DNA from 2 places in the Variovorax glacialis genome. Region 2 is predicted to be linked to the other one. Evidence: riboswitches for the same ligand, from Rfam matches in the RefSeq annotation. Region 2 holds a riboswitch; the other holds the start of a gene.
The links. Region 2 has a riboswitch for glycine ahead of gcvT (glycine cleavage system aminomethyltransferase GcvT). Riboswitches for the same ligand answer to the same signal wherever they lie in the genome.
Positions count from the first base shown of each region.

Region 1: another riboswitch for glycine. It lies ahead of ACSFBL_RS23675 (D-amino acid dehydrogenase); the one in region 2 lies ahead of gcvT (glycine cleavage system aminomethyltransferase GcvT).

Region 1 covers NZ_JBPJZT010000009.1:139,494-147,741, forward strand. The annotation lists gene ACSFBL_RS23655 (TonB-dependent receptor) at 1-2,308, shown strand, start outside; gene ACSFBL_RS23660 (copper chaperone PCu(A)C domain-containing protein) at 2,334-3,233, shown strand; gene ACSFBL_RS23665 (PhaM family polyhydroxyalkanoate granule multifunctional regulatory protein) at 3,301-4,062, shown strand; gene ACSFBL_RS23670 (FIST signal transduction protein) at 4,098-5,366, shown strand; gene ACSFBL_RS23675 (D-amino acid dehydrogenase) at 5,378-6,679, opposite strand; glycine riboswitch at 6,766-6,883, opposite strand; glycine riboswitch at 6,893-6,988, opposite strand; gene ACSFBL_RS23680 (FAD-dependent oxidoreductase) at 7,015-8,248, opposite strand, start outside.
Region 2 covers NZ_JBPJZT010000002.1:337,120-359,575, reverse strand. The annotation lists gene ACSFBL_RS06105 (autotransporter-associated beta strand repeat-containing protein) at 1-8,902, shown strand, start outside; gene ACSFBL_RS06100 (hypothetical protein) at 8,907-9,194, opposite strand; gene ACSFBL_RS06095 (flavin reductase family protein) at 9,346-9,975, opposite strand; gene ACSFBL_RS06090 (DUF3014 domain-containing protein) at 10,074-10,961, shown strand; gene ACSFBL_RS06085 (RNA polymerase sigma factor) at 10,974-12,272, opposite strand; gene ACSFBL_RS06080 (YciI family protein) at 12,269-12,718, opposite strand; gene ACSFBL_RS06075 (YciI family protein) at 12,745-13,164, opposite strand; gene gcvP (aminomethyl-transferring glycine dehydrogenase) at 13,311-16,220, opposite strand; gene gcvH (glycine cleavage system protein GcvH) at 16,257-16,631, opposite strand; gene gcvT (glycine cleavage system aminomethyltransferase GcvT) at 16,668-17,831, opposite strand; glycine riboswitch at 17,877-17,989, opposite strand; glycine riboswitch at 18,002-18,105, opposite strand; gene denD (D-erythronate dehydrogenase) at 18,144-19,172, opposite strand; gene ACSFBL_RS06050 (ABC transporter permease/substrate-binding protein) at 19,201-20,742, opposite strand; gene ACSFBL_RS06045 (alpha/beta fold hydrolase) at 20,845-21,633, shown strand; gene ACSFBL_RS06040 (ROK family protein) at 21,656-22,456, shown strand, end outside.

The DNA.
Region 1 (8,248 bases), on a different contig from region 2:
GTCGCTCGCCGTGGGCGCAGCTTTTCCATGGCTCGCCGGGCCCGCGATCGCCCAGACCACGGAAGGCGCCGCAGCCGAGGACAGCCCCGAGCGTGTCAAGTCGCTGGGCGTCGTGACGGTCACGGGCGGCCAGCCGACATCGCTGCCGACCCAGATCCCGACCACCATCGAAGGCGTGACGCGCGAGGAGATCGAGACGCGCATCAACGCGACCGACAGCGAGGACGCGCTCAAGTACCTGCCCAGCCTGCTGGTGCGCAAGCGCTACATCGGCGACTACAACCACGCGATCCTGTCGACGCGCGCCTCCGGCACCGGCAACAGTGCGCGTTCGGCGGTGTATGCGGACGGCATCCTGCTGTCGAACTACCTGGGCAACGGCATCGCCAACGGCACCAACTACGCACCGCGCTGGGGGCTGGTCACGCCGGAGGAAATCGAGCGCGTGGACGTGATGTACGGCCCCTTTTCAGCGGCCTACCCGGGCAATTCGGCGGGGGCGGTGGTGGACTACGTGACCCGGATGCCGACGCAGCTCGAAGCGCACGTCAAGGCGGGTTATGCGTCGCAGCCCTTCGACCTCTACAACACGCACCAGACCTTCAACAGCTGGCAGACCAGCGCCTCGATCGGCAGCAGGAGCGGCGACTGGTCGTGGTGGATCGACGTCTCCCGCACCGACAGCGAGGGCCAGCCGCTGACCTTCACCACGGCCACCCTCGCATCGGGCACCGTCGGCCGCAACGGCACGCCGGTGACCGGCTTCGTCCCGGGCCTGAACACGACCAGCATGCCCTGGTACATCCTTGGCACGGGCACCCAGTACCACACGGTGCAGGACCACGCGAAGCTCAAGCTGGCCTACGACTTCTCGCCCACGGTGCGCGCGACCTACACGCTGGGCTGGTGGCAGAACACATCCGAAGGGCGGTCGGCAAGCTACCTGAGCAACAGCGCCGGCGCACCGGTCTACACCGGGGCGATCAACATCCTCGGTCGCAGCTTCACGCTGGCGCCGACGGCCTTTCCGCTAACCAACGACGACCAGACGCACTACATGCACGGCCTGTCGGTCAAGAGCAATACGCAGGGCGAGTGGGATTGGGAGGTGGCGGCGAGCCTGTACGACTACGCGACCGACCAGCAGCGCCAGCCGACGATCCCGCTGCCGCTGGCCGCCATCGGCGGCGCGGGAACCTTGCAGAACCAGGGCGGCAGCACCGGCTGGAACACGCTGGCGGCCAAGGGCACCTGGCGGCCGCCGGGGATCGGTGGCGCGCACATCGTGGATTTTGGCGTCGGCCGCGATGCGTACAAGCTGGGCATCCTCAAGACGAACGTCTTCGGCAGCTGGCTGGACGGTCCGCCGACGACCCTCGTCAGCAATGTCGGCGGCGACAGCGAAACCGTGAGCGCCTGGGTGCAGGATGCGTGGTCCTTTGCGCCCCGATGGAAGGCCGTGCTCGGCCTGCGCTACGAAGACTGGCAGGCGGACAACGGCTTCACGCAGGTCGCGACCAGTGCCATCGCCTATCCGCCACGCAGCCAGTCCGACAAGTCGCCCAAGGCGGCGCTGGCCTACCAGCTCACCGATGACACCGTACTCAAGGGATCGGTGGGCCGCGCAGTGCGTTTCCCCACGGTGGGCGAGCTGTACGGCGCGACGACCGGCGGGGCGCTGTCGTTCATCAACGACCCGTTCCTGAAGCCGGAGAAATCCTGGACCAGCGAACTGTCGGCCGAGAAGGACCTCGGCAACGGCCTGGCCCGCGCAACGCTGTTCCACGAGACCACCGACGACGCAATCTACAGCCAGCTCATTCCCGGCTCGACGACCGTGTCGCGCGTGCAGAACATCGCCAAGGTGCGCACGACCGGCTTCGAGCTCGCCTACACCGGGCAGGACGTCTTCATGCGCGGGCTCGACCTGGGCGGCAGCCTGACCTTCGCGGACTCGAAGACCGTGGAGAACCCGACCAATCCGGCCAGCGTGGGCAAATGGCAGCCGCGCGTGCCTCGCTGGCGCTCGACGGTGTTTGCCACGTACAAGCCCGATGCACACTGGGCCTTCACGGTCGCTGCCCGCTACAGCGGCAAGCAGTATTCGACCCTCGACAACAGCGACGTGAACGGCTTCGCCTATACAGGGGCGAGCAAGTACTTCACCGTCGACATGCGCGTGCGCTACCAGATCGACAAGCAGTGGTCGGCCGCCTTCGGCATCGACAACGCCAACAACTACCAGTACTGGAATTTCCATCCGTATCCGCAGCGCACCTACACCGCTGAACTCCGCTTCGACCTCTGACTCCACACTCGACAAAGGACCCGTCATGAACGCCACCTTCAATTTCAAGCAGCTTGCCGCCTGCGCACTGCTGTGCAGCACCGGCGCGGCATTCGCCCACGTGACCCTGCCACCCGGCGGCGGCACCGCGGGCAGCGAGTACGACGCCGCATTCCGCGTGGGCCATGCCTGCAAGGAGGCCAAGAGCACCACCGGCATCACCGTGCGCCTGCCCAAGGGATTCGGCTTTACCGATGCGCAGGCGCGCAAGGGCTGGAAGCTGGACGTCCAGAAGGCAGCGGGCGACAGCGGCGGCGAAGTGCGCTGGACGGCCGAATCGGCGCAGACGGCCCTGCCCGGCAGCGAGCGCGCGGAGTTCATCGTGCGCGGCAAGCTGCCGGCGGCGCCCGGCGTGCTCTGGTTCAAGGTGCTGCAGACCTGCGACAACGGCAGCGCCGACTGGGCGCAGGTCCCCGCCAGCGGCGTCTCGACCGAGGGCCTCGAAAGCCCGGCCGCCCGCCTCGACGTGCTCGCACCCGGCGTGGCCGCGGTCGACGTGCGTGACGCGTGGATCCGCGCCTCCGTACCAGGCCAGAGCGGCACGGGCGCCTTCATGAAGCTCAGCGCGCCGTCGGGCGCGCGCCTGGTCGGTGCGTCGACCCCGGCTGCCGGGGTAGCCGAAGTGCACGAGATGAAGATGGAAGGCGACACCATGCGCATGCGTGCCGCGGGGGCGCTCGACCTGCCCGCACGGCAGACCGTCGAACTGAAGCCGGGCGGCTATCACTTGATGCTGATGGACCTCAAGAAGGCGCTCGTCAAGGACAGCACGGTGCCGCTCACCTTGCTTTTCGAGGACGCCAAGGGCCAGAAGAGCACGAAGGAGCTGGAAGTCCCGGTCCTCGCGGGTGCGGCCGCGCCTGCCGGCGGCGAACACAAGCATTGACGCGCCCAAAAGCCACGCTGCTTGGAGTAAGCTGCCCGGACAAGAACCACACCCCTGGAGACCGCCCATGAGCGACACGAGCAAGCCTTTCGCCTTCAGCCAGTTCGTTCCGGGCTTCGACTTTCTCAGGAATCTGGCGAGCGGCAGCGCTTCGGCCGGCGCGAGCGCGGTGCCCGGCATGCCGAGCCTGTCGAGCTGGGTGGCGCCGACGCTGAGCGTCGAGGAAGTCGACAAGCGCATCCAGGAACTCAAGACCGTGCAGTACTGGCTCGAACAGAACGGCCACGCGCTCAAGGCGACCATCCAGGCGCTGGAGGTGCAGAAGATGACGCTCTCGACGCTCCGCGGCATGAACGTGCGCATGGAAGACCTCGCCAGCGTCTTCACCCGCCAGGCCTCCGCCCCGACGCCCGCGCCGATGCCTGCACCCGCTCCTTCGTTCCGCGCCGCGCCGCCGGAACCCGAGCCGGAAGTCGAGGAAGAAGAGGATGAGGACGTCGAAGTCGAGGCCGACGAGCAACCCGCTGCGAAGTCGAAGGCTTCGAAAGCGGCCGGCGGTGCGTCGGCGGATGGCGCCGGCGTGGTCGATCCGCTTCAGTGGTGGGGCGCGCTCACGCAGCAGTTCCAGCAGATCGCCGCCTCGGCCATGCAGGACGCTTCGCAGTTGAAGGTGCCGGCCATGGCGGAAGCCGTCGGCAAGGCGATGGGCGCGGCACCGGCCAAGGCGACCCGCAAGCCGGCCGCTGCGGCCGCCAGCAAGAAGACATCGACCGGCCGCAACGCCGCTGCCGGCAAGTCGTCGGCTCCGGCGCGCAAGCGCGCGCGCTGACGTCCCTGGACGAACCCAGACAGAAAGCCGCGCGCATGAAGCTCTTTCCCTCCGGTCACGCCACCCATCCGCAATGGCGCATGGCGGCCGGGCTCGTGCTCGCCCAACTGCGGGCGCAGATGGCGCTGCCCGACTACGCCCGCTCGCCCACGCTGGGCCTGCTCTACATCACCGACCACTACGCGGCCGACGCACAGGAAATCCTCGACCACCTCGGTGCCGAACTGCCCGAGATCACGGACTGGTCCGGCACCGTGGGCGTGGGCGTGGCCGCCAACAACGCCGAGTATTTCGACGAGCCGGCCCTGAGCGTGATGCTGTGCGAACTGCCCAGCGACCAGTACCGCGTGTTCTCGGGCGTGGCGCCGCTCGCCAGTTCGGAAATGAGCGGCTTTGCCGCGCACACCGCGCTCGTGCATGCCGACCCGCGGACGCCCGAACTCGGCGAGTTGATCGCCGAAATGGCCGATCGCACCGACACCGGCTACCTGTTCGGCGGCCTGTCTTCGGGGCGCGCCGGTTCGCTGCAGTTCGCCATCGGTGGCAACGGCAACATCCGGGGCCATGGGGCCGTGGGCGGCGTGTTTTCAGGGGGTTTGTCGGGGGTGGTGTTCGGCGAAGGCGTGCGCCTGGTGTCGCGGGTTACGCAGGGCTGCCAGCCGGTGTCCCGCGAGCGTGAGATCACGAAGGCGGACGGCAACCTGCTGCTCGAACTCGACGGCGATCCGGCGCTCGATGTGCTGCTGGACGACCTCCACGTATCGCTCGACGCGCCGGAGCAGGCGGTCGATGCAGTGCGCGCCACGCTCGTGGGTCTGGCCGAAGCCGGCAGCGACGGTGTGCGACGCACGCGCGACCTCGGCGCCGACGTTCGCGTGCGCCACATCATCGGGCTCGACCCGACGCGTCGCGGCGTGGCGATCGCCGACGTCGCCGAGGTCGGCATGCGCATGACCTTCTGCCGACGAAACGCGCAGGCGGCGCGATCAGACCTGATGCGTGTGTGCGCCGAGATCCGCGAGGAACTGGAGCCGGAGGAGCAGACGCTCGCCACGGCCCGCGCGGTGGCGGCCGGCGAGGCCGAGGCGGCGCCGCATCCGGCCCGGCGCATCGCGGGAGCCGTCTACGTGAGCTGCTCCGGCCGCGGCGGTCCGCACTTCGGCGCGCCGGGGGCGGAATTGCAGATCGTGCGCCACGCGCTGGGCGACGTGCCGCTGGTCGGCTTCTTCGCGGCGGGCGAGATCGCCCGGAACCATCTTTACGGCTACACCGGCGTGCTGACGGTGTTCACCTGCAACGACTGAGCGCCTGCCGCTCAGGCGGGCTGCAGCGCGGGCGACGCATTTGCGCGCAGGCCGGTGAAAGCGAAGTCGACTTCCGGCGCCAGGCCGCTCACGATCCGGGCGATCGACTTGCCCGAGCCGCAGGCATGCGTCCAGCCGAGCGTGCCGTGGCCGGTGTTCAGGAACAGGTTCGGCAGCTTCGTCCCGCCGATCAGCGGCACGTTGCTCGGCGTCGCGGGGCGAAGGCCGGTCCAGAACTGGGCATTGGCGGCATCGCCGGCGCCGGGAAAGAGTTCTTCGACGCGCCGCACGATCGCCTCGCAGCGCACGCGGTTCAGGTCGCGGTCATAGCCGTTGAATTCGGCCGTTCCGGCAATCCGCAGCCGGTCGCCCGACTCGGAGGTGTAGCGCGAGAAGACCAGCTTGTACTCGTCGTCGGTCAACGAGACCTGGTGCGCCTTCGACGCGTCCTTCACCGGCAGGGTGACCGAATAGCCCTTGGCCGGGTAGATGGGCAGGCGGATGCCGAGCGGCGCCGCGTAGAGCGGGCTCAGCGAGCCCATCGCCAGCACGAAGGCGTCGCCGCGAATGCGCTGGAAGCGGCCTTCGCTGTCGGTGGCCTCGACGTGGTCGATGCTGCCGCCGGCCTCGCGCAGCGCCGTCACGGTGTGGCTCATCAGGAACTTCACGCCGGCCGCAGTGGCCAGTTTGACGAGTTCGCGCGCAAAGCGGTTGGCGTCGCCGGATTCGTCTTCGGCCGTGTAGGTGGCACCGGCGAGCTGGGAGCGGATGTGGGCCAGTGCGGGCTCGATCTTCACGGCCGCGTCGGCGGAAATCACCTGGCGGTCGCAGCCCAGGGCGCGCATCTGCTCGGCGGGTTCGAGGGCGGCGTCGAACTCTTTCTGCGTCGTGTAGAAGTGCAGGATGCCCTGCGTGCGCTGCTCGTAGCCGATGCCGGTGTCGCGGCGCAGTTGCTGCAGGGTGTCGCGGCTGTAGGTGCCGAGCCGCACGATCTGCTCGATGTTGTGGCGGGTGCGCGCCGGCGTGCACTCGCGCAGGAATTGCAGCCCCCACAGCCATTGCCGCATGTCGGCGCGCATGCGGAAGAGCAGGGGAGCGTCTTCCTTGCCGAGCCATTGCAGTACCTTGAGTGGCGCACCCGGGTTGGCCCAGGGCTCGGCGTGGCTCACCGAGATCTGCCCGCCGTTGGCGAAGCTGGTTTCCGCGGCCGGCGTGGCCTGCCGGTCGATGACGGTCACCTCGTGACCGAGTTGCTGGAGGTAGTAGGCCGAGGTCACGCCGAGCAGGCCGGCGCCAAGAACGATCACACGCATTGAAAGCACCTTCGAAGGTTGCAGCGCTCGGACGGATCGGTTTCGGAAGCTGAATGGAAAAAGCAACCGGACCGGACGTCCAAGTTGCCGCTCCCCCTGTCCTCGGTACCTGAGAGATTCACCCGCTGCGCCCGCAGCGGGTTTGCTCCTTCGGTGCATCACGCTCGCATGCGAGTGAAGTGATGGCTCTCCAGACGGCTATGACAGTTGGTGCAGTACAGGCCCGTCTTGCGAGCCGACCTGAGCGTTTATGGGAGTTTGCGCCTTCGGTGGGGCCGCTTTCGCGGCCCGCTCTCCTGCAGTGCGGCGATTGTAGGCGGCCGGAGGCCTCAAGGCTACAAGCCCCTGAAGGCGAACTGGAGTTCGGGGCGCAGGCCGCTGACGATGCGGGCGATGGACTTGCCCGCTCCGAGGGCATTGATCCAGCTGGGTGTGCCGGGCGCCGTGTTCAGGAACAGGTTGGGGAGGCGCGTCTTGCCGATCATCGGCAGTCGGGTCCTGCTCACGGCGTGCATCTCGGTGGCGAGCGATGCGTGCGCCATGTCGCCCGCGCCCGGGAGCAGCATCTCGACGCGCGTCAGGATCGCATCGAAGCGGTCCGAATCGGGTTCGCTTTCCTCGTCCAGGCCGGCACGAACCGTGGCGGTGACACGCAGGTGGTCGCCTTGTGGCGTCTCGACGCGATCGATGCGCAGCTTGCCCTGGCGATCGCGCAGCGCGACGCGCGGCGCGCGGGTCGGATCCTTGACCGGTATCGTCACGATGTACTCGCGCACGAAACGCAGCGGCATGGAGACGCCCAGGTACTCCGCGTGCTGGACGCTCGACGAGCCCAGCGCCAGCACATAGGCCTGGGCACGGAGCGTGGTGGCGCGGCCATGGGGATCGAGCACCTCGACGCGGTCGATGCGGCCGTCGCGGTCCTTCAGCGACACCACCGTGTGCTTTGTCAGGAAACGCACGCCCGCCGCGCGGCAGAGGAAGACCAGGCTTGCCGCGAACTGCGAAGGATCGCGGGCCGGGTCTTCGGCCGAGTAAGTCGCGCCGGCAAGTTTGTCGCGGATGGCCTTCAGCGCGGGCTCCATGCGGATCGCGTCATCGGCGGAAAAGAGCTGTTCCTCGCAGCCGAGTTCGGACCAGTGTGGGGCGCGGGCCATTCGATGGTTGAAGGCCGCGGCATCGGTGAACAGATTCAGCAGGCCGCCGATACGCGTGCCCTGCGGCATGCCCGCCTCTTCGCGCAGGACGCGCGCACTCTTGCGACTGTAGGCGGCGAGGCGAACGAGGTGCTCGACCGGGTCGCGCTGGGGCTTTTCGCCGATGGCGCGATCGAGCAGCCTGGCGACGCGGCGGCGCAATCCAGTGCGCAGCCGGGCCCATCGGCTTTGCGCCCGCCCGCCGTGGACAGGCGTGGATTCGGGCCGCTTCGACGTGGATGCGTCGCCGGTCGGCGCGACACGCCCGCGGGCCTTGGCGGCCGGCGTCGCATGCCGGTCGACCACGATGACTTCATGGCCCAACTGCTGAAGGTAGTAGGCCGAGGTGACACCGAGCAAGCCGGCGCCGAGT
Region 2 (22,456 bases):
CCGTGCTATCTGGAACGCGCGCACTGGACAGGTCGTAGTCGTATCCGAACGCACGAAAACCGCAGGTAAAGGAACGGCTGGCGGTATTTGCAGCGTGAGCTCGGGGTTTCGATTTGCCTTGCGAGCATTGGCCATCGGATTGGCGATCCACGCGTCGGCGTCGGCTCAAGTTTCCATTCCTGCGGGAACAAATATCGGCGCTTATTTGAATACGAACCTGAGCGCCGCCAACAACAATTTCATCCTTGCGGGCAATTCAACCTGGAACACGGTTGTTTCGCAGTCGGCGCCGCATGCACAACTGACGCTCGATGGTGCAGGAAATACGATCACGATCGGGGCCATTGCCGGTCCTATTCTCGCTCCGGTCACGAATGTAACACCAACGACAGCCACGATTTCGAACGCGACCTTTCTTGGGACAGCCGCCGACACATGGCCTGTCTTCTATCACGACGTTGCTGGCGTCACATCCAATTTGAACCTGAATGATGTCAGATTTTCCGGCTTCACGGGTGGCAGTGGCGGTGAAGGGAGTGTCATGCGCGTGATAAACGGACCGACGGTGAATATCACTGCGGGTGGCACGAACGGCATTACGTTTTCAAATAATACTGGCTTGGGTGATGCCGGCGGTGTGATTGGAATGTACGCTGGTACGCTGAATTTCAATGGAAAAGTTACGTTCGATTCGAACGCGACCGATAATTACGGCGGCGCCATTTCAATGTATCAAGCGGCGGGCGTGTTGAATTTCAATGGCCCAGTGAGTTTCTTGAACAATCATGCCAATCTATATTATGGAGGAGCAATCGACCTCTGGGGCGGCGCTTCAACACTGACCTTCAATGGTCCGACGACGTTTTCCGGAAATTATGTCAATAGCACCACGGCCAATACGCGCGGCGGCGCCATCAACGTCGGCGACTTGAGCCCGGGAACGGGCGCCTCTATCGTGCAATTCAACAACTCCGTCACATTTGATGGGAATTACGTCACCTCCTCCGCGCTTAACGGTAATGCGCGAGGCGGGGCCCTCAACGCATTCGGAAGCGGTGCCTCATACGATTATCGGTTCACCTTCACGGCGCCGGCCATTTTCACGAACAACTACGCGATCAAGACGGGAGGCGGGGCGGGCGGAGGCGGCTATGGCGGAGCAATTTTCTATGACTCATCCGCCGCCTCGGTCAGTTTGACTTCTGGTTCGCAATTTCTCAACAACTCCGCGTCAACCAGTGGTGGTGCCATTTATCTGCAGGCCGGCACGATATCGCTCGATGCGGCGACGGACAATATCCTGTTCCAGGGTAACCGTCAGGGCGTCTCCGTTTCCGGTGGACTGCCTGTTGCCGGCACCGGGACGCCCAATGCCATTTATGTCGGATCGTCGGGCAATCTCAATCTGAATGCCAATGCCGGGCAGCAGATCCGCTTCTTCGATCCGATCAGTTCGATTGCCGGGTCTACCGTCACGGTGACGAAGACAGGGGACGGGGAGGTTGTTTTCCACGGGGACAACGGCGCGACAACCCAGTTCGATTCGACCATCCAGGCGAATACAACTGTGCAGGGGGGGCTGTTCACCCTCGCTGATGGCGTGAACTACGGAAACACCGCTGGAGGTGCATTCCTGGTGAACACGGGGAGCGGCACGGCAGGAACGGTGCAGGGCGGCGCCAATTCCAGCTTGCGCGCGCTGACCCTCACGGTGGCAAATGGCGGAACCGTCAATGTGACGGGCGGCACCTTCACCCTCGACGCGCCGACGATCAATTTCCAGTCCGGCGCCCGATTCACGGGCAACGGGATCCTGGCTGCATCGGGCAACATCAATCTGACCGGGTCGGTGATCGCGGACACCGGCGCGGGCGACTTGAACCTGACGGGGCGCCTCACGGGCACGGGCGGATTGACGGTTCAGGGTGGAGGGGTACTGGAGCTTTCGAATGCGACGAATGCGAATACGGGCAACACCAGCGTAGCAGCTGGCGCGACGCTGGTCGGTACCGTCGCCAACGCCTATGCCACGAATACCAGCGTAACCGTGGACGGCACACTCGATCTCGCCCGGAACAACCTTGGTCAGACGGTCGGGAATCTTTCAGGCAGCGGGTCGATTCTCCTGGGTTCCGCGGTCCTGACCGATGTCAGCACCGCGGCCTCGACCTATGCCGGCACCATCACCGGGTCCGGAAGCGTCATCAAGTCGGGGACAGGAAACCTGACGCTTTCGAATCCGGCGAATACCTACACGGGAGGTACAGCCATCCTGGCCGGAGGCGGTACGCTGACCGCGACCAACGGCAGCGCGCTGGGATCCGGCGCGGTGGCAAACAACGGCGCGCTCCAACTCGATTTCGCGACCGACAGCACTTTCGCGAACGCGTTGACGGGCGCGGGCGCCCTGCAGAACGCCGGGGCAGGCGTCGCGACACTGACGGCGCCCAATTCGACCGCGGGTGCAGTGAGCGTGACTGGCGGCACACTTGACTTCGAACAGAACGGCGTGTTCGCCGCCTCGAGCCTGTCGACGGGTGCCGGCGCGACGACCAGTGTGGGCGGCAATTCCCAGCTGACTTTGACGGGTGCACTGACCCAGGCCGCGGGGTCTGCGTTGAACGTCGACATCGGCGCGGCAACGTCGATCACGGCCGCTTCGGCGTCGCTGAGCGGCGCGTTGAATGTGACCGGCTTTTCCGGCAATGCGCCCGCTTTGGCCAGTGCCTTGCCGACGACCTTCTACACCGTGATCCGAACCACCGGCTCGGGGATCACCGGCGATTTCACCAGCTTCGCGTCGAGCCCGGTGGCGAACCCTGTTGACTACCTGAGCCTCCGGGGGCAGCCGAACGGCGCCAACTACGACGTGGGCTTCGGACTGACTTGGCTGGCGGGCACGACATTGGGCAACGGCGTCTTTACCTTGGCGAATCCGGTTGACACGTTCAACGTCGACTTGGCGCTCGTCGACCAGGCACCTTCCGGCACCGGCTGGGACGGTACGACGCTGACAAAGAACGGCGCCGGCACGCTGTTGCTGACGGCCGACAACACCTACACCGGTGTCACGACGATATCCGCAGGCACGCTGCAACTCGGCAGCGGCGGCACCAGTGGCTCGATCACTGGCAGCGTGGTCGACAACGGCGCACTGGCCTTCAACCGCTCGGATGCCGTCGCCTTCGCGGGCACGATCAGCGGCAGCGGTGCGGTCCATCAGATCGGCGCCGGCACCACCACGCTGACAGCCGACAACATCTACACAGGTGGCACGACCATCACCGCCGGAACCCTGCAACTGGGCGGGGGCGGAACTACCGGCTCGATCGTCGGGAATGTGGCGGACGACGGCATCCTGGCCTTCAACCGCTCCGATGCCACCGCCTTCGCGGGCGCGATCAGCGGAAGCGGCGCGGTTCACCAGGTCGGCGCCGGCACCACGACGCTGATGGCCGACAACACCTACACAGGCGGCACGACGATCACCGCCGGCACCTTGCAACTGGGCAGCGGTGGCACCACTGGCGCCATCACGGGCAACGTGGTCGACAACGGCACCCTGACCTTCAACCGCTCCGATGCCGTCGCCTTCGCCGGTGCGATCAGCGGGAGCGGAGCCGTCCACCAGGCTGGCACCGGCACCACGGTCTTCACCGGCAACAGCAGCACCTTCACCGGCACCACCAGCGTCACGAACGGGACGCTGCAGGTGAACGGAACCCTGGGCTCCGCGGCCAGCGCACTGTCCGTGGCCGCCGGCGGCAGGCTCGGCGGCAACGGCACCATCGGCGGCAACGTGTCGATCGCCGACGGCATCCTGGCGCCCGGCTCATCGCCGGGCACGCTGACGATCGGCGGGGACCTGGCGCTTGCCGGCGCCTCGACCCTGAACTACGAATTCGGACAAGCCGGGGCACCCGGCGGCGCGCTCAACGACCTGACCGTGGTCGGCGGCAACCTCACCCTGGACGGCACGCTCAACGTCACGACCTCCAGTGGCGGCACCTTCGGCCCCGGGCTGTATCGCGTCATCAGCTACGGCGGCACGCTCACCGACAACGGCCTCGTGCTCGGCACCACGCCTCCGGGCAGCAGTACCTTCGTCAACACCGCCCTCGCCGGACAGGTCAACCTGGTGAACACGGCCGGCTTGACGCTCAACTACTGGGACGGCGCGAGCGGCGGCTTCAACGGCCGGATCGATGGTGGCAGCGGTACCTGGCAGGCTTCCAGTGCCGGCAATCTGAACTGGACCGAGGCCACCGGCGCAATCAACGCGCCCTATGCGGATGGCACCTTCGCCATATTCGCCGGCACGCCGGGCACCGTGACCGTGGACAACAGCCTCGGCGCGGTCCACGCGTCGGGCATGCAGTTCGCCACCGGGGGCTATGTGGTGCAGGGCGACCCCATCACGCTGGCCGCGGGCAGCAACATCCTGCGCGTCGGTGACGGCACCGGGGCAGGGGCGGGGTATGTCGCGACGATCGGCTCCGTGCTGGGCGGCACGGGCGGTGTCGACAAGACGGACCTGGGCACGCTGGTGCTCACGGCGGCCAACACCTACAGCGGCGGTACGACGATTTCCGCCGGCACGCTGCAACTCGGCGATGGCGTGGCGACGGGGTCGATCGTCGGGGATGTGGTCGACAACGGCACGCTGGCCTTCAACAACCCGGGCGTCACCAACTTCGCGGGAGCGATCAGCGGCAGCGGCGCGGTCCATCAGATGGGCGGCACGACGGTGCTGACGGCCGACAGCACCTACGGCGGCGGCACGACGATCTCCGCGGGCACGTTGCAGTTGGGCAGCGGCGGCACCACCGGCTCGATCACCGGCAACGTGCTCGACAACGGCACCCTCGTCGTCGACCGCTCGGATTCCGTGGCTTTGGCTGGCGTGATCAGCGGCAGTGGCGCGGTCCATCAAGCCGGTGCCGGCACCACGACGCTGACGGCCGACAACACGTACACGGGTGGCACGACGATTTCCGCCGGCGCGCTGCTGCTGGGCAATGGCGGTACGGCCGGATCGATTCGTGGCAACGTGGTCGACGACGGCGCACTGGGCTTCAATCGTTCCGACGCAGTGGGCTTCGGTGGCGTGATCAGCGGCAGCGGTGCGGTCGTGCAACTCGGCACGGGAACCACCACCCTGACTGCGGACAACACCTACACCGGCGGCACGACGATTTCGGGAGGCACGTTGCAACTGGGCAGCGGCGGCACCACGGGCTCGATCGTCGGCAACGTGCTCGACAACGGCACCCTGGTCTTCGACCGCTCGGATGCTGTCACCTTCGCCGGAGCCATCAGCGGTGCGGGTGCCGTCACCCAGGTCGGTGGAGGGGCAACCACGCTGACCGCGGCGAACACGTACACGGGCGGCACGACGATTTCCAGCGGCGTCCTGCAATTGGGCGCTGGGGGAACCACGGGTTCGATCGTTGGAAATGTGGTCGACAACGGCGCGCTGGCCTTCGGCCGCTCGGACGCCGTGACCTTCGCCGGCGTAATCAGTGGTACAGGGTCTGTCCAGCAGGTCGGCGGCGGCACGACCACGCTGACCGCCAACAACACCTATGCGGGAGGCACGGTGATCTGGTCGGGCGCGCTGGAACTGGGCAGCGGCGGCACCACCGGTTCGATCGTCGGCAATGTGGTGGACAACGGAACGCTGATCTTCAATCGATCGGATGCCGTGACCTTCGCCGGCGACATCAGCGGCGCGGGAGCCGTCCGCCACATCGGCGCAGGCACGAGCCTCCTGACCGGCAACAGCGGCACCTTCTCGGGCGCCACGAGCGTCACCGGCGGCACGCTGCGAGTGGACGGCACCCTCGGCAGCAGCGCCAGCACCCTGTCCGTCGCCACCGGCGGCACGATCGCTGGGCGTGGCACCTTCGGAGGCAGCGTGTCGATCGCCGACGGCATCCTGGCGCCGGGCCAGTCGATCGGCACGCTGACCATCGGCGGCAACCTGTCGCTCGCCAGCCCCTCGATCCTTCACTACGATTTCGGGCAGGCGGGTGTCGTCGGCGGCGCCTTCAATGACCTGACCGTGGTCAGCGGAAACTTGCTGCTCGACGGCACGGTGAACGTCACGGCACCGACCGGCGTTCGTTTCGATCCGGGGCTCTATCGGATCATCAGCTACGGCGGCACGTTGACCGACAACGGTCTCGCGCTTGGCGCCGTGCCAGGCGGCACCTCGCTCTACGTGCAGACGGCCCTTGCCGGACAGGTCAACCTCGTCAATACGGCCGGCTTGACGATCAATGTCTGGGACGGCGCTGGCCCGAAGTTCGACGGGGGCGTCAAGGGCGGATCAGGCATCTGGCAAGCCTCCGCCGGCAACGACAACTGGGCGGACATCTCTGGCGCGGTCAATTCGTCCTACACGGATGGGTCGTTCGCGATCTTTGCCGGCACGCCAGGCACGGTGACGGTCGACAACAGTGCTGGCGCCGTCACGTCGTCGGGCATGCAGTTCGCCACCAACGGCTATGCGATCGAGGGCGCCCCCGTCACGCTGGTTCCCGGCAGCCACGTCTTCCGCGTGGGCGACGGGACGGAGGCAGGCGCGGGCTATGTCGCGACCATCGGCGCCGCGTTGAACGGCTCCGGCGGCCTGGACAAGACCGATCTCGGCACGCTGGTCCTGACCGGGGCGAACGGCTATACCGGCGGCACGACGATCTCCGCGGGGACATTGCAGTTGGGCAATGCAGGCACTTCCGGGTCGATCGTTGGCGACGTGACCAACAACGGAACCCTGGCTTTCAACCGCTCCGACAGCTTCGAACTGAATGGCGGAATCAGCGGCACGGGTGCTGTCCGTCAGGTGGGCGCCGGCACGACCGTGCTGAGTGGGACGAACACCTACACCGGTGGAACGACCATCTCCCATGGAACATTGCAACTGGGCAACGGCGGCCCTACTGGTTCGATCGTCGGAGACGTGCTGAACAACGGCGCTCTGGCCTTCAATCGGTCGAATGACTTCACCTTCCCCGGGGTGATCAGCGGCACCGGTGCAGTCATCCAGGCCGGTGGCGGCACGACCACGCTGAGCGCCGCGAACAACTATGCGGGCGGGACGACGATCTCGGCAGGCACGCTGGCCGGTTCGGCGACCAGTTTCGGCACAGGTGCGATCCTCGACAACGCAGCGCTGATCATCGACCAGCCTGGCAACGCCAGTTTCGCCAATGCCCTCAACGGCACGGGGAGCTTCACCAAGTCGGGAGCGGGCGCTCTCGACGTCACGGGTACGAACGCACTGTCAGGCGCCACGACCGTGGCGGCGGGGCTGCTGGCCGTCAACGGCTCGTTGGCCAACTCCGCGGTCCAGGTGCTCGACGGCGCGACGCTGGGTGGCAACGGCATGGTCGGGGCCACTGCGATCCGTGCAGGCGGCACGATCGCGCCCGGCAACTCCGTCGGGACCTTGTCCATCAATGGCAACTACACCCAGGCTGCGGGATCCATCTACCAGGCGCAGGTGGTCCCGAACAGCACCGCGTCGGACCGGATCCAGGTCAGCGGCTCGGCGACGCTGGAGAGCGGCGCCGTCCTCAACGTGACCAAGGTCACGCCAGGCGCCTATTCCCTGAACTCGCGTTACACGGTGCTGACCGCCGGGAACGGCGTGACCGGCAGGTACACGCTCGGCGGAGACACTTCCGGCACATTCTTCAGACTCGTCGATTCCTACGATGCCAACAACGTCTACCTGATGCCCGAGCAGGTCAGGAATTTCGTCAGCGCCGCGCAGACTCACAACGAGATCGCGACTGCCCGGAGCCTGAATGACTTGCCCGATGGAAACCGACTGAAGGACGCGGTCGGCCTGTTGGAGACCGACGTCCAGGCGCGCGACGCCTTCAACCAGTTGTCGGGTGAGATCCACGCCTCCGCCAAGACGCAGATGATCGAGGCAAGCCATTTCGTGCGCGATGCATCGACCGATCGCGTTCGACAAGCCCTCTGCGCCGTCGGCGGCGCCGATCCCCGGATCAGTGCAAAGGCCATCGGCAAAGAGTCGACGCTCGCAGCCATGGAATGCAATCCGGACCGCCCCGTGGCCTGGGCGCGGTCCTTTGGATCGTGGGGCAGCACCGATGCGGACGGCAATGCCGCGAAACTGGATCGCTCGATCGGCGGTCTCCTCGGGGGCGCCGATCTGCGTGTGGCCGACACGTGGCGCGTCGGCATGATGGCCGGGTACAGCCGTTCGAGCTTCAACGCGCACGATCGCAACGCGTCGGGCAGCAGCGACGACTATGACATCGGCGTTTATGGCGGCACGCAATGGGGCGATCTGGGCCTGCGACTGGGAGCCGCCTACACGTGGCACGCCATCGATACCAGCCGCGCTGTTTCCTTCCCCGGCTATACCGATCGACTTGGCGGTAAATACAACGCGGGAACCACCCAGGTCTTCGGCGAACTCGGCCAACGCATCGACGCGGGGACTATCCAGTACGAACCGTTCGCGAATCTGGCCTACGTCAGGCAGTCAACGGACGGATTTCTGGAGCAGGGAACCGTCGGCGCCGTGAACGGCCGCAGCGACGCCACCAGCGCCACCTTTTCCACGCTCGGTTTGCGCGCCGCATCGACTTTCGAGGTGGGGGGCACCGACTGGACGGCGCGAGGCATGCTGGGTTGGCGCCATGCGTATGGGGGCACGGTGCCGACGAGTTTGCTCAGCTTCGACGGCTCCAGCGCCTTCAGTGTCGCCGGGGTACCCATCGCGCGGAACACGGCCGTGCTCGAACTCGGAGTGGAGGCGCCGATCGCCAGGAACGCCGTGTTCAGCATGTCCTATGCGGGACAGGCCGGCAGCGGCATGCGAGACAACGGCGTCCGCGCCACACTGAACTGGAAATTCTGACGGTTCAGCCTTTGGCTTGTCCTTCAAGACGGCGGCCTGCGTCCAGCGCGTAGACGACGGGCTTCTCGTCGGAAGTCTTGTGAGGTGCCGACCCTCCTTCTCCCAGCGGAACGTGCGTCGATCCATAGACCTCCCGCTCCAGCCGCTTGGCGCGCTCGGCGTACATGCGGGCCAGGGCGCCGTGATGCTCCGCCGCCGCCTGGTGCTCGATGCGGGCCAGGTGGGCCTCTTCAAGCAGCGTCATGACACGTCGCAAGTGGCCGTTTCGGTTGGGTTGGAAAAAACTGAACATCAGATCCTCCGTCGCTGAAGCCGTAACAAGCGTCGTTTTAACTTCAATTGACAGTTCGTGCGTGTAAGGCGGCGCCTACCTTAGGGGTAGACCGCACAGCCGATGACCACTTTGTTGGCAAAGGAGTAGATTGCGCGGTGGTCCTCTTGCACTACATCTCGTCGATCGACGTGCTGCGGGTCTCGCCTTGCGCGGCCAGGGAATAGCGTTCGCGCGTTTTCACATAGAAGCTCGCGCCGAAACGCCCCACCGGGAAGTAGTGCTGCAATCGGACGCGCCACGTTTCGGTGTCGATCAGTTCGTCGCGTGCATGCATCCAGCGGACCTGGCCGATGAAGATCTGCCGGCTTTCGGTTTCCAGCGTTTCCCACAGCGTGCATTCGAAGGCGACGGGCGCCTCGGCGATGCGGGGCGGCTTCACGGCGCTGCTGGGCAGGGCGGTAAAGCCGACGACGTCGAGTTCGCTCACATGCGGCGGGTGGCGGTCGCCGCAGCGGTGCATCTGTTCGGCGATGTCCTCGTCGGCGAGGTGCACGACGAATTCGCGGGTGCGCACGATGTTGGCGGCAGTGTCCTTGAGAACGCCGTCCTGCAGGCGGTTGACGCTGATCATCACGATCGGCGGTTCCTCGCCCAGCATGTTGAACATGCTGAAGGGCGCGGCGTTGACGATGCCGTCGGGGCCGAGCGTGGTGACGAGCGCGATCGGACGTGGCACGATCAGGCTTGCCATGAGCTTGTAACGCTGGTACTCGGTGAGGGTCGCGAAGTCGATGTTCATAAGGGTTCCAAGCGGTCACAGGGCGTTACGGTCGGGGTGCTGTCGTGGATTCAAATGGACCGCGCACATCCGACCGCCAATGAAAGGACGATTCCACCATGCCCGAACGGGACGCAGCAGAATTCAGGCCAGCACGCGAATCGTCGGTGTGGATGCTGGTGATCGTCGTCGTGGTGATTCTCGCGGCCGCGTTCGCGTGGTGGCGCTGGTCATTGCAGAAGGAAACGGCGTCGGAACCGCCCGTCGCGACCATGCCGCAGCCTCAAGGCGCGCCGGCCGACGCGCCGCCGCCGCAGCCCGTGGTCACGGGTCCGCAGAATCCGCTGGATGCGCTGGCCGAGCCCGACGCGACATTGCCTCCGCTCAACGACGCCGATGCCCGCGTGAACGCTGCGCTCAACGAGTTGCTGGGCAAGAAGGGGGTCGGATCCTTCCTGCAGACCGACGGCTTCGTGCGGCGCGTGGTGGCGACGGTCGACAACCTGCCGCGCGCACAGGCGACTACGCGCGTGTGGCCGACGAATCCGACGCCGAATCGCTTCACCGTGCAGGGCAATGGCGAGGCGAAGACGATCAGTCCCGACAATGGCAACCGGTACACGCCCTTCGTGCTTTTCGCCGAGTCGGTCGATCCTGGCCGCGCGGCAGCGCTCTACGCCAAGCTCTATCCGCTGTTCCAACAGGCCTATGAGGAACTCGGCTATCCGGGGCGCTATTTCAATGACCGTCTCGTCGCCGTGATCGACCACCTGCTGCAGACGCCGGTACCGACGGGACCGGTGCAGGTGAAGCTGACGGAAGTGAAGGGCGAGATGCAGTCCGAGCGCCCGTGGGTGCGTTACGAGTTCGTGGATCCGGAGCTCGAATCGCTGTCGGCGGGGCAGAAGATCCTGATCCGCATGGGTCCGGTCAACGAACGCCGGATGAAGGCCAAGCTGGCCGAATTCCGTCGCCAGATCGCGACCGGGGCGATCGCGAAGAAATAGTTCGGCGTCGGCTCAGTCGGCCGCCGACGCGGCCGCGCCGCCCGAGCAGGCGAGCGCGCGCATCAGCAGCAGCTTGCGTTCACGCCCGTTGCGCGTGAGTTCCGCGGCACGCTTGAATTCGACGTAGGCCTCGCCGCTGCGTCCCAGCTTGGCGAGCAGGTCGCCGCGCACGCTGGGCAGGAGGTGGTAGCCCTGCAGTTGCGGCTCTGAACGCAGCGTGTCGACGAGTTCCAGGCCCACGGCGGGCCCGAAGGCCATGGACAGCGCGACCGCGCGGTTCAGTTCCACGATCGGCGAAGGCGCGAGTTGCGCGAGCGCTTCGTAGAGGGCGGCGATGCGCGTCCAGTCGGTCTCGGCCGCGACGCGGGCCCGCGCATGACACGCCGCGATCGCGGCCTGCAGTGCGTAGGGGCCCAGCGCGCCGCCGAGCTTTTCGGCACGCGCCAGCGCAGCCAGGCCGCGCCGGATCAGGATCTGGTTCCAGCGCCCGCGGTTCTGGTCGAGCAGCAGGATCGGGTCGCCATTGGCATCGACGCGCGCCGCCGAGCGCGATGCCTGGATTTCCATCAGCGCGACCAGGCCGTGGACCTCCGACGCTTCGGGCATGCGTTCGGCCAGGATGCGGCCGAGCCGCAGCGCTTCCTCGCACAGCGCTGGACGCATCCAGTCGTCGCCGGCGGTGGCGGCGTAGCCCTCGTTGAAGACCAGGTAGATGACTTCGAGCGCCGACGCGAGCCGCGCAGCCAACTCGCTGGCGCGTGGCGCCTCGAAGGGGACGCGCGCGGCGGCCAGCGTTCGCTTGGCCCGGACGATGCGCTGGGCGATGGTCGCTTCGGGCACGAGGAAGGAGCGGGCGATCTCGTCGGTGGTGAGACCGCCGAGCAGGCGCAAGGTCAGTGCGACGCGGGCTTCGGGCGAGAGGACGGGGTGGCAGGCGGTGAACACCAGGCGCAGGATGTCGTCGCCCACGTCGTCGTCGATCGCGGCATCGACCGCTTCGGCGAAATCGGCTGCGGCCATGGCGTGCCGGGCATCCAGTTCCCGGCTGATTTCGTCTTCCTTGCCGGCGTGCAGCGTCCGCTTGCGAAGCAGGTCGATCGCCCGCCGCTTCGCCGTGGCGGTGAGCCAGGCGCCGGGGTTGTCGGGGATGCCTTCGCGCGGCCACTGTTCGAGCGCGGCGACCAGCGCGTCTTGCGCCAGTTCCTCGGCGATGCCGACGTCGCGCACCATCCGTGCGAGCGCACCGATGATCCTGGCGGATTCGATGCGCCAGACGGCGTTGACTGTGCGGTGCGCGTCGGCCGTCGTCACGGGTGCGGCCGCCCCGGGTCGTCGCGCGCGGCGGCGCGTTCGCGCAGCAGCTCCTCTTGCTTGCGGAGCTCGGGCGTGAACTCGGCGCCGAAGTCCTCGGCCTCGTACACCTGCCGCAGTTCCAGCTCGACGTTGCCATTGCCGTCGATGGGCGGCCATCGCTTGGCCCATTCGAGGGCTTCATCCCGCGACTTCACCTGGATGAGCGTGAAGCCTGCGATCAGCTCCTTCGCCTCCGCGAAAGGCCCGTCGGTGATCGTCGGCTTGCCGCCGTTGAACTTGATGCGCGCACCCTTCACGCTCGGCTGCAGGCCCATGCCGTCGAACATCACGCCCGCCCTGATCATTTCCTCGTTGTATTTCATCATGTCGGTCACGAGCTGCTCGGTGGGCATCATGCCGGCCTCGGTGTCCTTGTCGGCCTTGCGGATGATCATGAATTTCATGGTCGGATCTCCCTGCGGACGGGCGGTCAGGGCTTCCTGGCGGCCATTTCGGCCGCAAGGCGCTTTTCCTGCTCGCGCAGTTCGGGGGTGAGTTCCGTGCCGAAGTCTTCCATCTCGAAGACCTGGCGCAGTTCGACTTCGTCGCCCTCGAAGGGGGCGCGCTTGAGCCATTCGATGGCCTCGTCCTTCGAGCGGACCTGCCAGAGCCAGAAGCCGGCGATCAGCTCCTTGGTCTCGCTGAAGGGGCCGTCGATCACGGTCCGCTGCTTGCCCGAGAAGCGCACCCTGGCGCCCTTGGCACTGGCCTGGAGGCCTTCGCCGGCCAGCATGACGCCGGCCTTGACCAGCTCTTCGTTGTACTTGCCCATCGCGGTCAGCTGGGCCTCGGTGGGAAGGATGCCGGCTTCGGAGTCCTTGCTGGCCTTGACTATCACCATGAATCGCATGTCCTTGCTCCTTGGTTTGAATCGGGAGCCCGGCATCCGGTCGGTGTGACCGGGGCTTTTCCGGGGCTCTACTTCAACGTCGAAGCGGCGACTGCGAGATCGACAGCTTTTCGACCGTCGTTGTAAAAAAATGTTGACGCGGCGATTCAGGCCTTGGCGTAGTCGCCCACCGGCACGCAGCTGCAGAACAGGTTGCGGTCACCGTAGACGTTGTCGACCCGCCCGATCGGCGGCCAGTACTTGGCCTGCTTGAGCGTTGCCAGCGGGAAGCCGCCGAGCTCGCGCGAATACGGGCGGGTCCATTCGGTGCCGAGCAGGCTCACCGCCGTGTGCGGCGCGTTCTTCAACGGGTTGTCGTCCTTGGGCCAGACGCCTTCCTCGACGCGGCGGATCTCGCCGCGGATGGCGATCATCGCGTCGATGAAGCGGTCGAGCTCGGCCAGCGGCTCGCTCTCGGTCGGCTCGACCATCAGCGTGCCGGGCACCGGGAAGCTCAGGGTCGGCGCGTGGAAGCCGTAGTCGATCAGCCGCTTGGCGACGTCCTCGGCGGTCACGCCGCTGGCGTCCTTGAGCGGGCGCAGGTCCAGGATGCACTCGTGCGCGACGTGGCCGTTCGGGCTGGCGTACAGCGTGGGGTAGTGGTCCTTCAGGCGCGAGCTGATGTAGTTGGCGCTGAGGATGGCGATCTCGGTCGCGGCCTTGAGGCCGACGGCGCCCATCATCCGGCAGTACATCCAGCTGATCGGCAGCACGGCCGCGTTGCCCAGCGGTGCCGCAGACACGGCGCCCACGCCGTGCGAGGCGATGCCGCCGGTCGCATGCCCGGGCAGGTAGGGCACGAGGTCCTCGACCACGCACACCGGCCCGACACCGGGCCCGCCACCGCCGTGCGGGATGCAGAAGGTCTTGTGCAGGTTGAGGTGGCTCACGTCGCCGCCGAACTCGCCTGGCGCGGCCACGCCGACCAGCGCGTTCATGTTGGCACCGTCCACGTACACGCGGCCGCCGTGCGCGTGCACGATCTCGCAGAGTTCCTTCACGCGGGTCTCGAACACGCCGTGCGTGCTGGGGTAGGTGATCATCACCGCCGCGAGCTTGTCGCCGTGCGTGCCGCAGGCGCGCTTGAGGTCGTCGATGTCGACGTTTCCTTCGGCGTCGCAGGCGGTCACGACCACCTGCATGCCGACCATCTGGGCGCTGGCAGGGTTGGTGCCGTGCGCCGAAGAGGGGATCAGGCACACGTTGCGATGGCCTTCGCCCTTCGCTTCGTGGAAGGCCTTGATCGCCAGCAGGCCCGCGTATTCGCCCTGCGAGCCCGCGTTGGGCTGCAGGCTGATGCCGGCATAGCCCGTGGCCTCGCAAAGCCACGCGCGCAACTGCTTGTCGAGCTGCGCGTAGCCTTGCAGTTGCTCGGCCGGCGCGAAGGGGTGGATGTTCGCGAATTCGGGCCAGGTGATCGGGATCATCTCGCTCGTCGCGTTGAGCTTCATCGTGCAGCTGCCGAGCGGGATCATGCTGCGGTCCAGCGCGAGGTCCTTGTCGCTCAGGCTGCGGACGTAGCGCAGCATCGCCGTCTCGCTCTTGTGGGTGTTGAACACCGGGTGCGCGAGGAAGTCGCTGGTGCGGCGCAGGTCCTCGGGGATGCGCGGCGTGATGCGGCCGCTGAGGTCCTCGAAGCGCGGCATCGGCTTGCCGGTCGGCACGAAGAGGGCCCACAGGGTCTCGATGTCGGCGCGCGTCGTGGTCTCGTCGAGCGAGATGCCCAGGTGGTTCTGCAGGCGGTGGCGCAGGTTGAAGCTGGCCGCCTCGGCGCGTTCGAGGATCTTGGCGGTGTCCTCGCCGGTCTTGACGGTGACGGTGTCGAAGGCGGTCACGTTGACGAGCTCCCGTCCCATCTGCTCCAGGCCCTGCGCCAGCACCGCGGTGAGCGCGGCGACGCGCTGCGCAATGCGCCGCAGCCCTTGCGGCCCGTGATAGACCGCGTACATGCTGGCGACCACGGCCGGCAGCACTTGCGCGGTGCAGATGTTGGAGGTGGCCTTCTCGCGGCGGATGTGCTGCTCGCGCGTCTGCAGTGCGAGGCGGTAGGCGGGCGCGCCGTGCGTGTCGACGCTGACGCCGACGATGCGGCCGGGCAGCGAACGCTTGTATTCGTCGCGGCACGCGAGGTAGGCCGCATGCGGCCCGCCATTGCACATCGGCATGCCGAAGCGCTGTGTGGTGCCGCAGACGATGTCCGCATCCCATTCGCCGGGCGGCACCAGCAGCGTGAGCGCGAGCAGGTCGGCCGCCACGCAGAAGGCGGCGCCGAACTGGTGCGCGTGGCCCGCGAGCGGGCGCAGGTCGTGCACGTGCCCAGTGGTGGCGGGGTATTGCGCCAGCACGCCGAAGAATTCACTGCTCGCCATCAGGTGCGGCAGGGTCTCGGACACGGTGCTGACCTTGACCTCGATGCCCAGCGGCGCGGCACGCGTCTTGATCACTTCGATCGTCTGCGGATGGCAATCGCCCGACACCAGGAAGACGTTGCTCTTGCTCTTCACGCTGCGCTTGGCCAGCGTCATCGCCTCGGCGGCGGCCGTCGCCTCGTCGAGCATCGACGCGTTGGCAATGGCCACGCCCGTGAGGTCGCAGACCATCGTCTGGAAATTGACCAGCGCCTCCATCCGGCCCTGCGAGATCTCGGCCTGGTAGGGCGTGTAGGCCGTGTACCAGGCGGGGTTCTCCAGCACGTTGCGCAGGATCACGCCGGGCGTGTGCGTCCCGTAGTAGCCCTGTCCGATGAAGCTGCGCGCCACCTTGTTCTTCGACGCTATCGCCTTGAGTTCGGCCAGCGCGTCGGCCTCCGTCAACGGTGCCGGCAGGCGCATCGGCCGGCTGCGGCGAATGGCCGGCGGCACGATGCCGTCGATCAGTTCGGCGCGCGTCGTCGAGCCGACGGCAGCCAGCATGCGCGTCTCGTCCGCGGCTTCGATGCCGATGTGGCGCGCGATGAATTCCTCGGCGTTCTCGAGTTCGCCGAGCGAGGGGAGGGTGGGCAGGACGGGCGTCGACATGGAGATGGTCGTTGGGTCAGGAGAGGCAGTGGAGGATCAGTTGTCTTCGGCGAACTTGGCGTAGGCGGTTTCGTCCAGCAGCGCTTCGAGCTGGGTCGCGTCGCTGACGCGGACCTTGAAGAACCAGCCGGCATCCATTGGCGCACTGTTGGCGAGCGACGGGTCGGCGCGCAGCGCCTCGTTGACCTCGGTGATCTCGCCCGAAACCGGCATGAACACATCGGCCGCAGCTTTCACCGACTCGACCACGCCCGCGACCTCGCCCTGGCTGAAGGTCTTGCCGACTTCCGGCAGGTCGACGAAGACCACGTCGCCCAGCGCGTCCTGCGCATGCACCGTGATGCCGACGGTGACGAGCGTTGCATCGTCCTGTTTGACCCACTCGTGGTCCTTGGTGTACTTGATGGTCATGAATGAAGCTCCTTGGGTAGTTGGGTATTGGTGGGGTCAGCCTCGGTAGTAGCGGGCAGGAACGAAAGGCATGGTGCTTACTTCCATGAGCACGGGCTTCCCCCGCACGACGGCCTGGATGCGCGTGCCCGGCTCCGCATAGGCCAGCGCGACATAGGCGATGGCGACTGGCCGGTCGACCGTCGGTCCGAGCAGACCGCTGGTCACATGGCCGATGGCGACGCCTTCGAATGATTCAAGGAGCGTGCCATCGCGCACCGGAACGCGATCCAGCGCCACGAGGCCGACGCGTTTGCGCTTCAGCGTCTCGTGATCGAGGTGGCCCGCCGTGCCGCTGGCGGCCGTGAGTTGCGCGAGGATCCGCGCCGCGCCGGGAAAGCCGCCTTCGCGTGCGCCGCCCGTTCGCCGCACTTTCTGCATCGCCCAGCCGAGCGATGCCTCGACCGGCGTGGTGGTTTCGTCGATGTCGTTGCCGTAGAGGCAGAGCCCGGCTTCGAGGCGCAGCGAATTGCGCGCGCCCAGCCCGACGGGCTTGACCTCCGGCTGGGCGAGCAGCAGGCGGGCCAGGGCTTCCGCATCCTTGGCCGCGACGGAAATTTCGAAGCCGTCCTCGCCCGTGTAGCCGCTGCGCGTGACGAAGGCCGGAAGGCCGCCGATCTGCACGGCGCCGCCGGTCATGAAGACGAAGCGCTCGACGCCGGGCGACAGCCGGGCGAGCGCCGCCGCGGCCTGCGGCCCCTGGAGCGCCAGCAGCGCTTGGTCGGGCATCGGCAGGACCTGGCAGCGCTGGCCGATCTTCGCCGTGATGTGCGCGAGGTCGGCCACCTTGCAGGCGCCGTTCACGATCACGAACAGCGAATCGTGCCCTTCGTTGAAGAACATCAGGTCGTCGAGGATGCCGCCCTCGTCGTTGAGCAACAGGCCGTAGCGTTGCTTGCCCGGCGCGAGGCCGATCACGTCGACCGGCATCAGGGTCTCGAAGGCTGCCGCCGCATCGGGGCCGACCAGGCGCAACTGGCCCATGTGCGAAATGTCGAACAGGCCGGCGGCCTCGCGCGTGTTGCGGTGCTCGGCCATCAGGCCTGCGGGGTATTGCACCGGCATCGAATAGCCCGCGAAGGGAACCATGCGGGCGCCAAGTTCCACGTGCAGGGCGTGAAGCGGTGTCTTCAGAAGATCGTCGGTCGATGCGGAGGCCAAGGCACTCTCCAAAGGGGCAGTCCAGATCCATGACCGAAGCCATGGGCCACCCCTGCTGTCCGCTTTACCTGAGAGATTCGCCCCACGATCGGGGTTTGCTCCTTCGGTGGACGGCCCTCCGACTCGATGACGGGCCGCCTCTCTCCAGCAAGGAAACGCCCGTGTGGAGGGGCGCCTCGTCAGTCCTTTTGCCTGAGCGTTCGGGCCCTTGTGATGGGGGGACCTGCGCCTTCGGCGGCACCGCTGTCGCGGGGCTCTCTCCTGACGGGAATGAGTGTAAGGGATTGGCGGCACGCCGGCCGCCGAATTCGTTCAGCCTGACGGCGCCTGCACGGACACCTTGATCGCGCCCGGATTCTCGCGGACGTATTCGAGGATCACGTCATCGAAGCTCGCGTCGGCGTCGAGCCCGAGCGCACGCGCGCGCACGGTCTCGAAGCGTCCGGGCCAGCTCTTCACGATGCGGCGGATCGCAGGGTCGGGCGTGCGGTCGAGCAGGTTCGTCGCTGTGGTTCCCGCGACGCGGCCGAGTGCCGCGGCCATCTCGCCGACGGTGGTTGACAGCGATGGGAGATTGAGCGCAGTGCGCGGTCCCCATTGCGCGTCGCTCGCTTCGGCTGCGCGAACAAGCCCTTCGATGGTGCGCGTCGGCGACGCGATCGCCACCGGCGTTTCGTCCGCCACAGGACAGGCCGCGCGAACGCCGGCGAGCGGCTCGCGGATCATTCCGCTGAAGAAGCCAGAGGCCGCACCGTTGGGCATGCCCGGTCGCACGCTGACCGTCATCAGCCGCACGCTCCGGCCGTTGATGAAGCCCTTGCGCGTGTAGTCGGCCACCAGCTGTTCGGCGATGAACTTCTGGATGCCGTAGCTGGTCTGCGGCGTGGGCAGGGTGCTGTCCGTGATGACCTCGGGCAAGGGCTGCTCGGGCGAATTGCCGTACACGGCGAGCGAGCTCGAGAAGACCAGCGTCGGCACGGTGCCCAGCTTGCGGCAGGCGTCGAGCAGTGCATTGGTGGCGGCGAAGTTGCTGCGCATGCCGAGATCGAAGTCGGCCTCGCATTCGCCGCTGACCGCCGCGGCCAGGTGGAAGAGCAGCGTGGTGTCGCGCGGCACAGCGCGTTCGGGCGCGCTGGTGAGCAACTCGTTCAGATCGCCGACGACCGCGGTCACGCGCGGATCCTGCGCCAGATCTTCAGGTGGTGCCACGCGGTCGACGAGCGTGATGCCCTCGATCGACGCAGGCGTGGCACCGGCCAAGGTGAGATGCCCGCGAGCGAGCAGGGTGCGGGCGAGTCGTGCGCCGACGAAGCCGGCACCGCCGGTGATGACGATGTTCATGGACGAAGGATCCTCCAGGTGGGCGGTTTCAGTCTTGCATGCGCCGGCGCATCACGTAGTCGATGGTCTCGAACAAGGCCTCGCTCAGCAGCGCCAGCACCGCGGCCGGTACGGCGCCTGCGAGCAGCAATTCGCGGTCGTTGAGCGCAAGCCCGGTCACGATGCGCTCGCCGAAGCCGCCGGCGCCGATGAAGGCCGCGATGGTCGCCGTGCCGATCGCGATCGTCGTCGCGGTGCGCACGCCCGCAAGGAGCGTGGGGAGCGCCAGCGGCAGCATCACGACCTGCAGGTTCTGCACCCCGGTCATGCCGAGGGCAGTGCCTGCCTGCCGCAATCCGGCGGGAACCTCGGCCAGCCCGGTGACGGTGTTGCGCATGATCGGCAGCAGCGCGTAGAGCGTAAGCGCGACCAGCGCCGGCAGCGTGCCGATCGCGCCCATCAGCGAGATCAGCACGGCGAGCATCGCGAGCGAAGGAACCGTCTGCAGCAGGCCCGTCAGCCCGAGCACTGTCGCGCGCGTCCGCAAATGAGGAAAGACCAGGACGCCCAGCGGCACCGCGATGAGGATCGCGAGCCCGACGGACACCGCGACGAGCATCAGGTGTTGCCGCGTCAGCCGGCCGAGGTCGGGGCCGAGCAGCTTGGCCATGAAGCCGCGCGAGCCGGCGTCCTGGGCACCGGCCGGGGCCGCCTTCGCAACGCCCTGGCCCTGTTGCGCCAGGAAGTCGCGGGCGATGACGTCGAAGGCCACGCCCTGCAGTTCGGCACGTGCGTTCATCGCGATCATCGCGCGCTCGTCGATGCGCCCTTCAAGCTTCTGGAGCGCCGCCCAGGCCTTGGGCGCGCGCGTCGTGACGTCCAGACGGTAGAGCACGACAGCGTCGTAGCGCGGGAAGTAGCCGAGGTCGTCCTGGAGCACGCGCAGGCCGAGATGGTCGATCTTGGCGTCGGTGGTGTAGATGTCGATCACGTCGATCTGCTTCGCGGCGATCGCGTCGTAGGCGAGCCCGTGGTCCAGGCCGGTCGGCGTCTGCTTGAATCCATAGCGCGTGGCCAGGCCCTGCCAGCCGTCCGCGCGGCCGATGAACTCGTTGGACAGGCCGAGCTTCAGCTCGGGGTGATTCGCCAGATCGCTCAGCGTGCGCACGCCGAGGCGGTCGGCATCGGCGGCCCGCATGGCCAGCGCATACCCGTCGTTGAAGCCGAGCGGAATCGCAACGCCGAGGCCGAGCGGCAAGAGGGCCGCGTTCATGGCTTCGCGCGTCATCGACTGGGGGCTCTTGAGAATTTCCAGGGCGATGGTGCCGGTGTATTCGGCGTAAAGGTCGATGCCACCCGAGAGCAGGGCTTCATAGACGATCGCGGTGTTGCCCAGCCCTTGCCGGACGATGGGCGGTGTCGGCGTTTGCGGCGCTGCGGTCTGCGCGAGCACCTCGGCCAGGATGTACGACTCGGTGAAGCGCTTGGAACCGATGCGCAGGCTTTCCGCCTGCGCGCGCGCGAACGTGGCAGCGCAGAGCAGACCCAGGCAGATCAGGGCGGCGAGCCATGGGCGGCGCGACGAAAGCATCGGCCCAGTGTATCGGCGCGCTGTGGGGCTGGCTCGTTCTCCTACACCGGGTCGTGCGGCCTGCTGTCGCTGCGAGGGCATGGATGAACGCAAAGTGAACGCGTGCTCATCAACTACGTCCGACGCGGTGAAGGGAAGCCCCTGTTGCTCGTGCATGGACTGGGCAGCAGCTGGCGCTCGTGGCAGACCGTCCTGAATCCGCTGGCTGCCGAACGCGCCGTGGTGGCGATCGACTTGCCGGGCTTCGGCAAGAGCCCTCCGCTCGCGGGGGAGGTGTCGGTGCGCACGCTCGGCAACGCGGTCGCCCAGTTCCTCAAGGAACATGACCTGATCGGCACCGATGCGGTCGGCAGTTCGCTGGGCGCCCGGCTGGTGCTTGAACTCGCGGAGCGGGGTGGTGTCCTGGGCTCCGTCGTTTCGCTGGGGCCGGGCGGGTTCTGGGCCGGGTGGGAGCGCTACATCTATCAAACTTCGATCTGCTTCTCGCGGCGACTGGTACGGGGTCTCAGGTTCGCCATGCCCGCGATCGCCGAGCACGAATGGTCGCGCAAGCTGCTGCTGGCGCAGTTCTCGGCCCAGCCGACCCGGCTGTCGCCGGCGCTCGTGCTGGAGGAGATGCGCAGCTACGCGTCGGCGGAATCCTTCAGCGTGATACTTCGCGACCTGGTGCGTGCCGCGCCGCTGGAAGGGCTTGCAATCGGCAGCATCGCCAAGCCGATGGTGATCGGCTGGGGACGGCTGGACCGCATCTGCCTGCCCCGGCAGGCGGCGCGGGCGCAGCAGCTTTTTCCGGATGCGCGCCTGCACTGGTTCGAGCGCTGCGGCCACTTTCCGCACTGGGACGCGCCGGAGGAAACTGCACGCCTGATACTGGACACCACCGCCGACTGATTCCACCGCGATGAAAGATTCGATGCCATCCGAACGTGACCTGCTTCCGCTTCCCGACGTGCATGGCGCACGCGAACTGCCCTCCGTCGTCGTCGAGGGCTACAGCCTTCAGGTTCGCGACAAGGACGGCTTCATCGGCGACCAGGCCAGCCAGACCGCATTCCGGAAACTGCTCGAACGCTGGCGCCAGCGTCGCCGCCGCAAGGGCAAGGATCCGCTGGGCGGCCGTCATTCCAAGGACCTCAGCAAGCGCGCGCTGGACGCGGCGCTGGGCGAAGCCAGGGCCTCCGAGGCGGCCGACGTGGTGCACGCCGCGATCGAGGAATTCGCTGGAGAACTGGCCTGGGTGATCGATCGCTTCATGCGCCAGCCTTCGTGGAAGGGCGTCGAGCGGATCGTGATCGGCGGCGGCTTTCCGGAGAGCGACGTCGGCGAGCGCGCGATCCTGCAGGCAGCGGCGATCCTCCAGGACATGAAAGTTTCGGTGCAACTTGCGCGCATCTGTCACGAGACTGACGACGGCGGCCTGCTGGGCTGGGTTCACCTCACGCCGCGGGCCATGCTGAAGAAGTACGACGCGATCCTCGCGCTCGACATCGGCGGCACGAATGTGCGCTGCGGCATCGTCAAGACGCGGCGTAACCGTGCAAAGGACCTGTCGAAGGCCAAGGTGATGCGTCGCGAGAAGTGGCGCCACAAGGATGACGGGCCCAGCCGAAAGGAACTGATCGACCATCTCGCGGAAATGATCGAATCCCAGGTGCGCTATTGCAAGAAGAAGGGCATCCGGCTCGCGCCCTTCATCGGCATCGGATGCCCGGGG